Regions from separate parts of the Citrobacter sp. CFNIH10 genome, predicted to be linked through region 2. Evidence: predicted binding sites of a transcription regulator. Region 2 holds the regulator's gene; the other holds the start of a gene.

Region 1 (7,563 bases), 460 kb from region 2:
CACGCAAAAAAGGCTTCCCGAAGGAAGCCTTTTTACAATCAGCGGACCAGATTACAGAACGTCAATTGCGTTCAGTTCTTTGAAAGCCTGTTCCAGACGCGTGATCATGGAAGTCTGGCCAGCACGCAGCCATACGCGCGGATCGTAGTATTTCTTGTTCGGTTGATCTTCGCCTTTCGGGTTGCCCAGCTGACCCTGCAGATACGCTTCATTCGCTTTGTAGTAGTTCAGAACACCTTCCCAGGTCGCCCATTGGGTATCGGTATCGATGTTCATTTTGACTACACCGTAGCTTACGGAGTCTTTGATTTCCTGAGCGGTAGAACCGGAACCACCGTGGAAGACGAAGTTCAGGCTGTTGTGCGGCAGGTTGTGTTTCTTAGAAACATAGTCCTGAGAGTCGCGCAGGATGGTCGGGGTCAGAACCACGTTACCCGGCTTGTAGACGCCGTGTACGTTACCGAAAGAAGCCGCGATAGTGAAACGCGGGCTGATTTTGCTCAGCTCGGTGTACGCGTAATCCACGTCTTCCGGCTGGGTGTACAGGGCAGAAGCGTCCATGTGGCTGTTATCCACACCATCTTCTTCACCACCGGTGCAACCCAGTTCGATTTCCAGGGTCATGCCCATTTTGGACATGCGCGCCAGGTATTTGGAGCAGATTTCGATATTCTCTTCCAGTGACTCTTCAGACAGGTCGATCATGTGAGAAGAGAACAGCGGTTTACCGGTCGCCGCGAAGTGTTTTTCACCTGCGTCCAGCAGACCGTCGATCCACGGCAGCAGTTTCTTCGCGCAGTGGTCAGTGTGCAGGATAACCGGAACACCGTAGTGCTCAGCCATCTGATGTACGTGGTGCGCACCAGAGATCGCGCCCAGGATTGCCGCACCCTGAGGAACGTCAGTTTTCACGCCTTTACCCGCGATGAACGCAGCGCCACCGTTGGAGAACTGTACGATAACCGGCGCTTTAACTTTTGCAGCGGTTTCCAGAACGGCGTTGATAGAGTCGGTACCGACGCAGTTAACTGCTGGCAGAGCGAAGTTGTTTTCTTTTGCTACCTGGAAAACTTTCTGTACGTCATCACCGGTGATAACGCCAGGTTTTACGAAATCAAAAATTTTAGACATGTTACGAGTCCTGTATCTTCGGCCTTGGAAAGGGGTGCGTGCCACTTAAGCGCGCTGAAAATTGGGCAGGTTTCCCTGCCCATGAGTGTCTTACTTCTTAGCGCGCTCTTCGAGCATCGCTACTGCAGGCAGAACTTTACCTTCCACGAATTCGAGGAATGCGCCGCCGCCAGTGGAGATGTAGGAGATTTTGTCAGCAATACCGAACAGGTCGATAGCCGCCAGCGTGTCACCGCCGCCTGCAATAGAGAACGCGTCGCTGTCAGCAATTGCGTTAGCTACGATTTCAGTTCCTTTACGGAAGTTCGGGAATTCAAACACGCCAACCGGGCCGTTCCACAGAATGGTTTTTGCATTCTTCAGGATTTCAGCCAGCTGCTGTGCAGAAGCGTCGCCGATATCCAGGATCTGCTCGTCTTCTTTCACGTCGTTGACGGATTTCAGCGTGGCGGCAGCGCTTTCAGAGAACTCGGTCGCGACGCGAACGTCAGTCGGAACCGGGATATCGCACGTGGTCAGCAGACGTTTGGCTTCGTCAACCAGATCTGCTTCGTACAGGGATTTGCCCACATTGTGGCCCTGAGCGGCAACGAAGGTGTTCGCGATGCCGCCGCCAACGATCAGCTGATCAGCGATTTTGGACAGGGAATCCAGAACGGTCAGTTTGGTGGAAACTTTAGAACCGCCCACGATAGCGACCATCGGACGAGCCGGCTCTTTCAGCGCTTTACCCAGCGCATCCAGTTCTGCAGCCAGCAGCGGACCGGCACATGCGACGTCAGCAAATTTGCCGATACCGTGAGTGGAAGCCTGTGCACGGTGAGCCGTACCAAATGCGTCCATCACGAACACATCACACAGCGCAGCGTATTTTTTGGACAGCGCTTCGTCGTCTTTCTTCTCGCCTTTGTTGAAGCGAACGTTTTCCAGCACCACCAGCTCACCGGCAGCGACTTCAACGCCGTCGAGGTAATCTTTTACCAGGCGAACCGGGTTAGACAGTTTGTCTTTCAGGTAATTAACAACCGGCAGCAGAGAGAATTCTTCGTTGTACTCGCCTTCGGTAGGACGACCCAGGTGGGAAGTCACCATCACTTTAGCGCCTTGTTTCAGGGCCAGTTCGATGGTCGGCAGAGAAGCACGGATACGCGCATCGCTGGTCACTTTCCCTTCTTTAACTGGTACGTTCAGATCCGCACGGATAAAAACACGTTTACCAGCAAGATCCAAATCGGTCATCTTGATTACAGACATGGTGAATCCTCTCGTTGATTCTTGATAAAGTTTTGCAGACGCCCTTGCGCCCTACCTGAAACCTTTTGCAGCCATCGCTAACGTGGTGTCGAGCATTCTGTTAGCAAAGCCCCATTCATTGTCACACCAGACCAGTGTCTTAATAAGGTGCGCGCCACTGACCCGCGTTTGTGTACCATCAACAATGGCGCTATGCGGGTCGTGATTAAAATCGACGGAGACCAACGGTAATTCCGTATAGTCAACTATATCATGAAATGCACCTTGTGCCGCTTTTTGCAGCAACTGGTTGACTTCATTGGCTTTTACGGGCTTCATCACCGTAACGCTTAAGTCGATTGCCGTGACGTTTATCGTCGGTACCCGCACCGCAATCGCTTCAAAACGATCGTTAAACTGCGGGAAAATTCGGGTGATACCTGCCGCCAGTTTGGTATCGACCGGAATGATCGACTGACTCGCCGCGCGCGTCCGACGCAGGTCAGAATGGTACGCATCAATCACCTGCTGGTCGTGCATCGCGGAGTGAATGGTCGTCACCGTACCGGACTCTATGCCATAGGCATCATCCAATAATTTGATAATGGGAATAATACAATTCGTGGTACACGAAGCATTGGAGACGATGCGGTGGTCCGCGCGCAGTTGATCCTGATTGACGCCAAATACCACTGTGGCGTCGAGATCGTTGCTGCCAGGATGTGAAAAGAGCACTTTCTTCGCGCCAGCGGCGATATGCGCCTCGCCGTGTTCGCGGTTCCCGTAGACGCCCGTACAGTCCAGCACGATATCAACGCCGAGCTCGCGCCACGGAAGCGCCTCAAGCGAAGACTCATGCAGAATGCGAATCGCGTCGTCGCCAACTATGAGCTGCTCGCGCTCCTGGCGAACGTCCCATGCAAAACGTCCATGGCTGGTGTCATATTTCAACAAATGCGCCATGCCTGAAGCATCCGCCAGTTCATTGATTGCCACCACGGTGATTTCCGCCCGACGTCCGGATTCATATAAAGCACGAACCACATTACGTCCGATGCGACCGAAGCCATTAATCGCTACGCGTACGGTCATAGATCTCCTGCAAGGCTATCCCGATTCAGATGTGGCTGACAGAGTAATCCAGCGCATCGTTCAGGGGAACCTTACCTGTCGCAAACTGCGCCTGATTGATTATTTGTCGAACATTTAATCGACTGAAACGCTTCAGCTAGAATAAGCGAAACGGGGAATAAAAGGAACGATTGTCCAGACGATTAAGCCAGCTATATGACCTGCATCACATTTTACCCGCTGCAAACGGGGGTAATTATTCCAGTAAGGCGTAATAATCATCACGTCTTAGCTGGAATAATTTATCATCAGGCAAGACGGTATTCCCCAGTGGCATTCATCTCCAGTAGCAGACTGGCAGGACGACTTTCGCGCAGCACTCGCTCAACATTCGGTCCGTCTGTGCGTTCGTAAAACGCCTCGGCATCGGCTGGCGATAATCCTCCAGCCAGCTTGCGCCCCACCAGTCGCGCACGCAGGGCCTCCGCTGGCGCGCGAATAAACAGGGAAAAATCGCAGAACGCCGCCAGCGCCCGCCATCTCTCGTCATCCCGCAGCAGCCAGTTCCCTTCCACAATGACAATTGGCGCGCTTACGACAATCGCGTCTTCGACCGGATCGTGCTTTTGCCGATCATATTGCGGCCAGGTCCCTTCGCCTTCTCTAATCTGTCGCAGATTCTGCGCCAGTTTTTCAACGTCAAACGTCTCTGGTGCCCCTTTGTACGCACGCAGATGGTGCGTGTCCAGCCAGTCATTGTAATGATGGAAACCATCCATCGGGAGCGTCTGGATCGCCGGCAAAGAGGGCTCCTGACGAGAAAGCCACTCCCAGAACGTGGTCAGTGTGGATTTTCCGGTCCCGGGCGGCGCACTCAGAAACACAACGGTGCGTCGTCTGGCGTTCGCGGAATGGACGTTTGCCAGTCGCTGTAATAACGGCTTATGAACGTTCTCTATCTCATCATCATGATAATGGGCTTCAACCCGCAACCCGTTAACCATCAGTCCGATTTTCACGGTGTTAGTTCCTTTAAAATTGACGTTACCGCCAGCGTCATTGCCGTCTTGACCATTCCGGAAAAACGCACCTCAGACCACGCCGCAAAGTCGGCAAATTTCATCGACTCCAGCGCGCTATATAAGGTCGTATTTCGGGTAATACTGTTGACGTTGCTGATAAAATCCCAGGTGATGTCGTCGGCAAATCCCGGGATCTCATCCCGTTCGCTGACGTACTGATAAAACTGCGAAAAATGCGTAATATCGGCATAAAGCCATTTATCCATTTTTCCCAGCGCATAAATCAGGCGCAGCGCAACGTCAATATCATCAAGCGGCCCACTCTGGGCAAGTAACGGCTTCACTGCATATTCCACAATCTCTTCATCGTTATCGACAAATAGCGACGGCAGAAAGCGCTTAATGCCCTGTAGCAAAATGGAATGTGCCGTCGTCATAAACGAAAGTAAGTTATTTTGAGCATCCAGTTGCTCCAGCACATCGTCTTCTGTCAGCGTCGTCATTTGTTTCCCGATCAATCACCATGAATGCAGAGAGTCTATTATATTACACGTTCGATCCGCGCCGCCGATCAGTAAAGTTTGCGTACGCACCCCCTTTGCAACCTGTTGGATCCCATTCACAAGATCGCCGCCGGTCACTCCGGTCGCGCTGAAGAGGACGTCATGTCCCGCTACCAGTTCGTCGAGCGTATAGATCCGATTGACCTCGACGCCCATTTCCGCGCAGCGCTGGCGCTCCTGGGCAGAGATAACACGATGCTCCGCGGTGTCGCCTTTCGCTTCACAAAAATCGATCAGCTCGGCCTGCATATCCCCCCCCAACGCTTTCACCGCGCAGGCGGAAATCACGCCTTCTGGCGCACCGCCAATGGTATACATCAGGTCATAAGGGTTATCCTGCAAACAGGCCAGAACACTGGCGGCCACATCACCATCAGGCAGGGCAAAGACTTTCACCCCCAACTGCGTGGCTTCGGCAATGGCTGGCTGAAGCCGCGGTTTATCCAGCGTGGCCATGCGCAGTCGATCCAGCGGTTTGCCCAGCGCTTTCGCCACCTGACGCAGATTATCCGCCAGGGGCCGCGCCAGGTTAATCACCCCTTTCGCCTGCCGGTTAACAACCAGCTTTTTCATGTACATATCAGGGGCATGTAACAAGCTTCCCCGCGGCGCAAACGCCATCACCGCCAGCGCATTGCTCTGCCCCATCGCAACCATCCGGGTGCCTTCAATAGGATCGACCGCGATATCAACCTCTGGCCCGCTGCCGCTGCCAACCTCTTCGCCAATCCACAGCATCGGCGCGTGATCAATCTCGCCCTCACCAATGACGATACGCCCGCGAATAGCGATGTCATTCAAGGCCGTGCGCATCGCACTCACTGCCAGTCCATCTATTTTGTTCTTATCGCCGCAGCCGGTTTGCGGCCAGGCAGCCAGCGCTGCCTGCTCTGTGATGCGAAACAGCGGCCATGCCAACGACTTCATGCCGCCGCCTCCCCGATATCCACGCCAAACTGCGCCAGCAGATACTTTTCTGCTTTCTCATTCCAGATTCCGTGTGTCTCCTCCACAAGACGCGCCAGTTCTCTGAATAACGGATCGGTTTTGCCTTTCTCAGCGAAATCAGCAATTGCCGTCAGCGGCATCGTCACACCGTTATAGATAAGCTTCTTGCCACCTGGAATATCCGGCAAATTCAGAACGGTATCGGGCACCGCATCGAGACCACCAATATGGGTCACCATAAACGATGGCTGAAGCTGGCCCGTCGCACTCAGTGCAATCGCCTCTTTCATGTCCTCAGTGGAACCGCCAGAGGTTCCGACTACGTGAGTGCTATTGTAATGCACGTTGTAGAAATTAAACGGCACCTTGAAACGGCTATCCGTCGGACCGGCAAAGAAGTTCAGACAGCCATCTTCTGCCAGAAGATCGTCAGCCATCTCCACGACGGCTGGCACGGCGGCATAGACAAAAACGTCATCGAACCCGGCGCCGCCCGTTAATTCGCGCAGTTGCGTCGCGGGGTCGGCCATACCGGACGAATTCACATAGGTGAGTGCGATTCCCTTGCATGCGGCCAGTTCGACCGGCAGGAGTTTTTTAGCCTGCTCCAGACGCGTTTCATCAATATCCACCACCACCACGCGTGCCGGTTGGATCCCGCCGTTAATAGCATAATCAATCGCACCGATCCCCATTGGCCCGGCGCAGGCTAAAAGCGCAATATTGCCGCCGGGCTTAATCCCCATTCGGTGCTTATACACATAAGGCGTCGTATGATAATTCGCTTTATAGGCACCAATGATGCAACACATCGGTTCCGCCAGCGAGGCAGCCGCAAAATAAGAACCGTGGTATGGCAATACGCAACCCAGATTTATCGCAATTTCAGGGATAATCATATACGTGGCATTACCACCGAAATATTCGTAGCTGTATCCTGCGGAATAACCGCTGGGCAATCCCATTGCGGGTTGTAAAACAAAACGTTGCCCTTTTTTATATTTCCCGGTTAGGTTTTTACCTACTTCAACAATGATCCCGGCACATTCGTGACCGGTAATCACCGGATGATTTTCCAGATCATCAGGAACACGTTTATGTTCACTGGCTAATGTCGCAGCCTTCCAGGTGGATAAGCATACGCTGTCGGAAATCACACTGACTAACAGTTCATTATCCGTAATTTCAGGTAATTCAAACTCACGGATACGCACATCCTGTTTGCCATATATTGCAGCCACTTTCGTTTTCATATTAACTCCAGGAACCAGAAATGCTAATTCGACGTTAAGTGATTAAATAAATCGTCAAGCAGCGGGTCGCCAATATAATTTTTAATCAACACCAGAGGCTTATGACTGACTCGTTTAACGCGGCCCTCAAGACTGGCGTGCGTCACGATAATATCGGCATCGTCAGGGACATTTTCGATGGCGTAATGTTTGACATCGATAGACAACCCGGCTTTTTCCAGGCGCTTACGAAACGTCGTTGCCCCCATCGCACTGGACCCCATTCCCGCATCACACACAAAGGCGATACGTTTGACATGGCGATATGAAAAACTGCCTTCCTGCTTCATGGCTTTAACAGCT
Region 2 (7,563 bases):
CCCTGCGCCGGATCCGTGAGTTTGACGATCTGATCACTGCCAAAATTCACGGCTTCGCCGATGCTATCGACTACTATCGTCAGTGCAGTGCCATGCCCTTGCTCAGCGACATCGCCATTCCGACGCTGATCATTCACGCGAAAGACGACCCGTTTATGGATCATCATGTGATCCCCAAAGCAGAAGATTTACCGCCGCAGGTGGAATATCAGTTAACCGAACATGGCGGGCACGTTGGATTTATTGGCGGGACGCTACGTCGGCCAGAAATGTGGCTGGAATCGCGCATCCCTGACTGGCTGACACCGTATCTGGAGGCCTAATCATGCAAATCCCCTGGCAGGACCTTTCCCCCGAGACGCTGGACAATCTGATCGAAAGCTTTGTGTTGCGCGAAGGTACCGATTATGGTGAACATGAACGTACCCTTGAACAAAAAGTCGCCGACGTCAAACGCCAGTTACAGTGTGGCGAAGCGGTGCTGGTGTGGTCTGAGTTGCACGAAACCGTCAATATCATGCCGCGCAAGCAATTTCGCGAATAACCCGCACGCTATCGGCCGACTATAATAAAAAATCAATTTATTGATGGAGTTAACATGTCTGCCAAACATCCGGTGATTGCGGTAACAGGATCCAGCGGCGCGGGGACCACCACCACCAGCCTCGCGTTCCGTAAAATTTTTGCGCAGCTCAACCTGCGCGCAGCCGAGGTGGAAGGCGACAGTTTTCACCGCTATACCCGTCCGGAAATGGATATGGCGATCCGCAAAGCACGCGACGCCGGACGCCACATCAGCTATTTTGGGCCCGACGCCAATGACTTCGGTCTACTGGAGCAGACGTTTATTGAGTACGGTCAGACGGGCAAAGGCCAGTCGCGTAAATATCTGCATACCTATGATGAAGCCGTGCCATGGAATCAGGTACCGGGGACGTTTACCCCGTGGCAACCCCTGCCGGAACCCACCGACGTATTGTTCTATGAAGGCCTGCACGGCGGCGTCGTCACGCCCCAGCATGAGGTCGCAAGACATGTTGATCTCCTGGTCGGCGTGGTCCCCATCGTTAACCTGGAGTGGATCCAGAAGCTTATCCGCGACACCAGCGAACGAGGCCATTCTCGTGAGGCGGTGATGGATTCGGTGGTGCGTTCGATGGACGACTATATCAACTACATCACGCCGCAGTTCTCCCGCACCCATATTAACTTCCAGCGCGTTCCCACCGTCGACACCTCGAACCCATTCGCGGCCAAAGGCATTCCATCACTGGATGAGAGCTTTGTCGTGATTCATTTCCGTAATCTGGAAGGAATCGATTTCCCCTGGTTGCTGGCGATGCTGCAGGGGTCATTCATTTCCCACATCAATACATTGGTGGTACCTGGCGGCAAAATGGGGCTGGCAATGGAACTCATCATGTTGCCGCTGGTGCAGCGACTGATGGAAGGCAAGAAGATCGAATAAACGATGGGAAGTGCGCGATGGCGCTACGCTTATCGAGCCTACAAATCAGGGATCTGTAGGCCGGACCAGGCGCTAGCCGCCATCCGGCGACAGGAAAAATTACGCCGCAATCACTTCATATGAATGGGTAATGTTGACCGCTTTTCCCAGCATCAGCGCCACAGAGCAGTACTTCTCCGCTGACAGGTCGACCGCACGCGAAACGGCGGCATCTTTCAGATCGTTACCGGTGACAATAAAGTGCAGATTGATGTGGGTGAACAGGCGTGGCGCCTCTTCGCGACGTTCTGACGTCAGTTTCACTTCGCAGTTCGTCACATCCTGACGGCCTTTTTGCAGGATAGAAACCACGTCAATGGCGCTGCAACCGCCCGCTGCCATCAACACCATTTCCATCGGGCTCGGCGCTTTATCACCAGAGTTACCGTCCATCAAAATCTGGTGTCCGGAAGCCGACTCACCAAGGAAGGTTAACCCCTCAACCCATTTAACACGCGCTTGCATATTTTTTAACTCCAGTGCGTCAATTTTCCTGACAGATTACGCGTACATAACAATTCTCGCAACGGAAGGCGACCTCCGTCATGCTGAAGCGAGACACCAGGAGACACACGGCTAAAGCTATGCTAAAACAGTCAGGATGCTACAGTAATACATTGATGTACTGCATGTATGCAGAGGACTTCACATTAAAGGCTGCAGTGAGTTTTTGACAGCCTCTTCCCAGGACGCGGGAAGCACATTTTTGCAACCCCAGAGACAGCGGCATTTTTTGGCTCTGGAGACAGCTTATAACAGAGGATAATCGCGCATGGTGCTTGGCAAACCGCAAACAGACCCGACACTTGAATGGTTCTTGTCTCATTGCCACATTCATAAGTACCCGTCCAAGAGCACGCTGATTCACCAGGGTGAAAAAGCAGAAACGTTGTACTACATCGTTAAGGGCTCAGTGGCAGTGTTGATTAAGGATGAGGAAGGGAAAGAAATGATCCTTTCTTATCTGAATCAGGGTGATTTTATTGGCGAACTGGGCCTGTTTGAAGAAGGCCAGGAACGTAGCGCATGGGTTCGGGCGAAAACAGCGTGTGAAGTGGCTGAAATTTCTTACAAGAAATTCCGTCAGTTGATCCAGGTGAACCCGGATATTCTGATGCGCCTCTCTTCCCAAATGGCTCGCCGTCTGCAAGTCACTTCAGAGAAAGTCGGTAACCTGGCCTTCCTCGACGTGACCGGTCGTATCGCCCAGACTCTGCTGAATCTGGCGAAACAACCTGATGCGATGACTCACCCGGACGGCATGCAGATCAAAATCACTCGCCAGGAGATTGGCCAGATCGTTGGCTGCTCTCGCGAAACCGTTGGTCGTATTCTGAAGATGCTGGAAGATCAGAACCTGATCTCCGCTCACGGTAAAACGATCGTCGTTTACGGCACTCGTTAATCTCATCGGAAATGACGCGCTACCCGCTAGCGCGTCATTTTTGTTTTGCCAATGTGGCGCAGACTGATTTATCACCCAGAAATCAATTATGCACTACGTCAAACGCTGGTGCTCTGTTTGCCCGTGGCCGTCGGACTGATCATCGGGCAGTTACATCTGGGCCTGCTCTTCTCTCTCGTTCCCGCCTGCTGCAACATTGCCGGGCTTGATACTCCGCACAAACGCTTTTTCAAACGTCTGATTATCGGTGCATCGCTGTTTGCCGGCTGTAGCCTGATCATGCAGCTGCTGCTGACGCAAGCGGTGCCGTTACCCCTGATCCTGACCGGCCTGACGCTCACGCTCGGCGTCACCGCTGAATTGAGCTCCCTTCACGCGCGTTTGCTTCCGGCCTCGCTGATCGCGGCGATTTTCACACTGAGCCTCGCGGGAAATATGCCGGTCTGGGAACCGCTGCTGATCTACGCGCTGGGCACGCTGTGGTATGGCTTGTTTAACTGGTTCTGGTTCTGGCTCTGGCGCGAACAGCCGCTGCGCGAGTCGCTGAGCCTGCTGTACCGGGAACTGGCGGATTACTGCGAAGCGAAATACAGCATGCTGACCCAGCATACCGACCCGGAAAAAGCCCTGCCGCCGCTTCTGGTGCGCCAGCAGAAGGCCGTCGACCTCATCACCCAGTGCTATCAGCAGATGCACATGCTGTCGGCGCATCACAATAATGACTATAAGCGGATGCTGCGCGCCTTTCAGGAAGCGCTGGATCTGCAGGAACATATCTCCGTCAGTTTGCATCAACCGGAAGAGGTGCAAAAGCTGGTCGAGCGCAGTCACGCGGAGCAGGTGATACGCTGGACGGCGCAAACGGTCGCCGCTCGCCTGCGCGTACTGGCGGATGACATTCTGTATCACCGGCTGCCGACGCGGTTCACCATGCAAAAGCAGATTGGCGCGCTGGAAAAAATTGCTCATCAGCATCCGGATAACCCCGTCGGGCAGTTCTGTTACTGGCACTTCAGCCGTATCGCCCGCGTACTGCGCACCCAGCGACCATTGTACGCCCGCGATCTGATGGCCGATAAGCAGCGTCGGCTACCGCTGCTGCCGGCGTTGAAAAACTACCTCTCGCTGAAATCTCCGGCACTCCGCAGCGCCGGGCGGATCAGCGTCATGCTCAGCATCGCCAGTCTGATGGGAACCGCGCTGCATCTGCCGAAGCCTTACTGGATCCTGATGACGGTGCTGTTTGTGACGCAAAACGGTTACGGCGCCACCCGCGTGCGTATTCTGCACCGTTCGGCGGGAACGCTGGTGGGGCTGATTATCGCAGGCGTAACACTGCACTTTCATATTCCTGAAGGATATACGCTGGCGCTGATGCTGGTGATCACCCTGGTCAGCTATCTGACCATCCGCAAAAACTACGGCTGGGCGACCGTGGGATTTACCGTCACGGCGGTGTACACCCTGCAACTCCTGACGCTGGACGGCGAACAGTTCATCATTCCGCGATTTGTCGACACGGTGATAGGCTGCCTGATTGCGTTTGGCGGCACCGTTTGGTTATGGCCACAATGGCAGAGCGGACTGTTGCGTAAAAACGCACATGATGCGCTGGAGGCCGATCAGGAAGCGATTCGTCTGATTCTGAGTGACGATCCGCAGGCCACACCGCTGGCTTATCAGCGTATGCGCGTCAATCAGGCGCACAACACGCTGTTTAACTCACTGAATCAGGCGATGCAGGAGCCAGGCTTTAACACGCACTACCTGGCGGACATGAAGCTGTGGGTGACGCACAGTCAGTTTATCGTCGAACATATCAATGCCATGACCACGCTGGCGCGTGAGCATACGATGCTGACGCCGGAACTGGCGCAGCGATATCTGCAATCGTGCGAAATTGCCATCCAACGCTGTCAGCAGCGGCTGGAGTACGACGGGCCGGGCAGTTCGGGGGATGTGAATATTCTGGAAGCGCCTGAAGCGCTCACCCACGGCCCCTTAAGCACGCTGGAACAGCATCTGCAACGCGTGCTGGGGCACCTGAACACAATGCACACTATCTCGTCTGTCGCATGGCGTCAGCGGCCGCACCATGGGATCTGGCTCAGCCGCCGGTTACGGGATAGTAAGAGTTAATAATTTTCGTCATGCCCGCATTTAGCTGCATCGTTCTAATCATCAACTATTGCCATATACATGTTTTATACAATCAGTCGATTGAAGTATAAACTTATAATTATCAACAACAAATTCATTTGATTGATCGCCATCCTCATCAAATTTCAATCTGTCATTATTAAACCTGCCTTCAAAATAATAGATATAGCATTTACCATAGTAGGGTTCCGTTTTTTCGAATGCTGTCTGTAAATCCTTGTTATGAAAAATAAGCGAAACCTCTACTCCAGACAATGAATGTGTACTCGATAATAAAAACCTATCATTCCTTGTCAAAACAGTTTTATAAGCTCTGCTGATATCCTCATTAACTCTGAATATATCATTAGGCTCTGATGCTTTGTTAGCATCCTTCAAAACAGTTGCTTTAAATATTCTATAGCTCGTACACTCACAGGCATACTCCATATCTACAGTATAAATCCCTATTTTTTCCGCAGACGAATCGCAACCACTCAGGAGCAGGATAAAAAAGGAAAATAATCTTGTCATACGAAATCCTTCAAGGTTAACATTCCTTTTTTATCTGTTATTTTTATTACCTTACCATCTTTCCATATAGCTCTTTGCCCATGACGATAATCCTGTTGTTCTCTGGACGTTTTCTTGCCACTATTAATATTTGGATTAGCCTTAGTTGTATGACCGATAACATATCCATTTGCCAGTTCTTCGGAAAGGTTTTTAGTAATACTATCGGTCAACGGATCGGTATCATTACCTGATTTACATCCATGAATTTCAATAATAGCGCCTTCTGGACTGAATTTAGTAAAGTCAATATCGTTAACTGCTCTTGCCTCATCACCTTTGTCATCGCCCAGCCATTTTCGAATACGACCAGCGTACAAACTTGCATTTAAATCGTTATCTTCGATATCTTCACCTGAAAAGCCACCTTTAGGATCAAGCGATGCGCCCTTATACATATAGAGTCCTCTTTCGGTTCCGTGAAAAAGTAAATCAAGTGACTCTATTTTTCCTGTCTTTTGTTCATTAATCTTATCAACTACTGTTTTTGCTGCATCAACAAATATAGCAATGACAATATTATGAGGATACGCTCTCTCATAATCCTTTTTAATGTTTTTAGCCGCAAATTCAAACGCAGAATTATCCCTCGGACTCTTTGAACCACCATAAAATATAAGCCTCACTCTTCTTGTTATTCTTTGCTCAAGCACGCTGCTATCCATTTTCTTCGTCATTCCTGACGTTATTCCTGAAGTCATTCCCTTCACCATGTAATTATCCTCCTTCCATCGCCCATACATTATTATCGTTCAAAAATAACACTCTACCTAAACAATAAGTTATCTTTAAATGCCATATATTATATATATGATTTACAGATTTATAAAAACCAAATGAATATGAAATCTATTAACAACATCCGTTAAAATAACCTCACTAATTTTGAAATAATAAACCCAGGGTGATTTATAACCCTGAGTCTTTATGAGAACGATCAATTAAGCCCTGGCAACCTTCGCGACAGCCTGTGCAAAACGCTGCATCCCTTCGTCGATATCCGCCTCTTCCACCACCAGCGATGGGGCAAAGCGCATCACATCTGGACCGGCATTCAACACCATCACACCCGCGTCGGCTGCCGCATAGAGGAAATCACGCGCACGCCCTTTGTATTGTGATTTCAGCTCGGCCCCAATCAGCAGCCCCATACCGCGAATATCGCTGAACACGTGGTACTGCTCATCAATCTGCTGCAGATGTTGAACGAATCTCTGGCGTTTTGCACTCACGCCTCCCAGAACCTCTGGCGTGTTGATGATGTCGAACGCGGCTTCCGCCACCGCGCAGGCCAGCGGGTTACCGCCGTAGGTCGAACCATGAGAGCCGACATGAAACGCCGAGGCGATTTCCTGCGTCGTCAATACCGCGCTCACCGGGAAGCCGCCGCCCAGCGCTTTCGCGCTGGTGAGGATATCCGGCGTCACGCCATAGTGCATATAGGCAAACAGATCGCCGGTACGCCCCATTCCGCTTTGTACTTCATCAAACACCAGCAATGCCTGGTGCTCGTCGCAGAGCTCGCGCAGCCCTTGCAGGAACTCCGGCGTCGCGGCCAGAACGCCACCTTCTCCCTGTACCGGCTCAACCACCACCGCGCAGGTATGGTCATCCATCACCGCTTTCACCGCATGGAGATCGTTAAACGGTACATGGATGATATCCGCCGGTTTCGGCCCAAAGCCATCGGAATACTTCGGCTGACCACCCACCGTGACGGTAAACAACGAGCGACCGTGGAACGCGTTATGAAAGGCAATGATTTTGGTTTTGAACGGGCTATGGCGCACGCAGGCGTAATGACGCGCCAGCTTGAACGCCGTTTCGTTGGCTTCTGTTCCCGAGTTCATAAACAGCACGCGCTCAGCAAAGGTGGCATCGATTATTTTTCGTCCCAGACGCAGCGCGGGTTCGTTGGTGAAGACGTTACTGGTATGCC

Evidence for each region. Region 2 encodes CRP, which controls carbon source genes, mostly activating them, when cyclic AMP is high. Its sites were predicted from a motif close to ATGTGANNNNNNTCACAT; they were not measured.
Region 1: epd (erythrose-4-phosphate dehydrogenase) is a predicted target of CRP. The motif match lies at 3,650-3,667, and genes of this name have one in related genera.

What each region holds. Positions count from the first base shown of each region.
Region 1 covers NZ_CP026216.1:369,858-377,420, forward strand. Annotated here, with positions in the region: gene fbaA (class II fructose-bisphosphate aldolase) at 52-1,131, opposite strand; gene pgk (phosphoglycerate kinase) at 1,222-2,385, opposite strand; gene epd (erythrose-4-phosphate dehydrogenase) at 2,437-3,456, opposite strand; gene C2U53_RS05030 (nucleoside/nucleotide kinase family protein) at 3,744-4,454, opposite strand; gene C2U53_RS05035 (MltR family transcriptional regulator) at 4,451-4,960, opposite strand; gene glpX (class II fructose-bisphosphatase) at 4,976-5,947, opposite strand; gene C2U53_RS05045 (zinc-binding dehydrogenase) at 5,944-7,221, opposite strand; gene C2U53_RS05050 (PTS mannitol transporter subunit IICB) at 7,245-7,563, opposite strand, start outside.
Region 2 covers NZ_CP026216.1:827,944-835,506, forward strand. Annotated here, with positions in the region: gene C2U53_RS07430 (hydrolase) at 1-323, shown strand, start outside; gene C2U53_RS07435 (YheU family protein) at 326-544, shown strand; gene C2U53_RS07440 (phosphoribulokinase) at 599-1,468, shown strand; gene C2U53_RS07445 (OsmC family protein) at 1,568-1,972, opposite strand; gene crp (cAMP-activated global transcriptional regulator CRP) at 2,280-2,912, shown strand; gene C2U53_RS07465 (YccS/YhfK family putative transporter) at 2,964-5,051, shown strand; gene C2U53_RS07470 (hypothetical protein) at 5,094-5,585, opposite strand; gene C2U53_RS07475 (hypothetical protein) at 5,582-6,337, opposite strand; gene C2U53_RS07480 (aspartate aminotransferase family protein) at 6,566-7,563, opposite strand, start outside.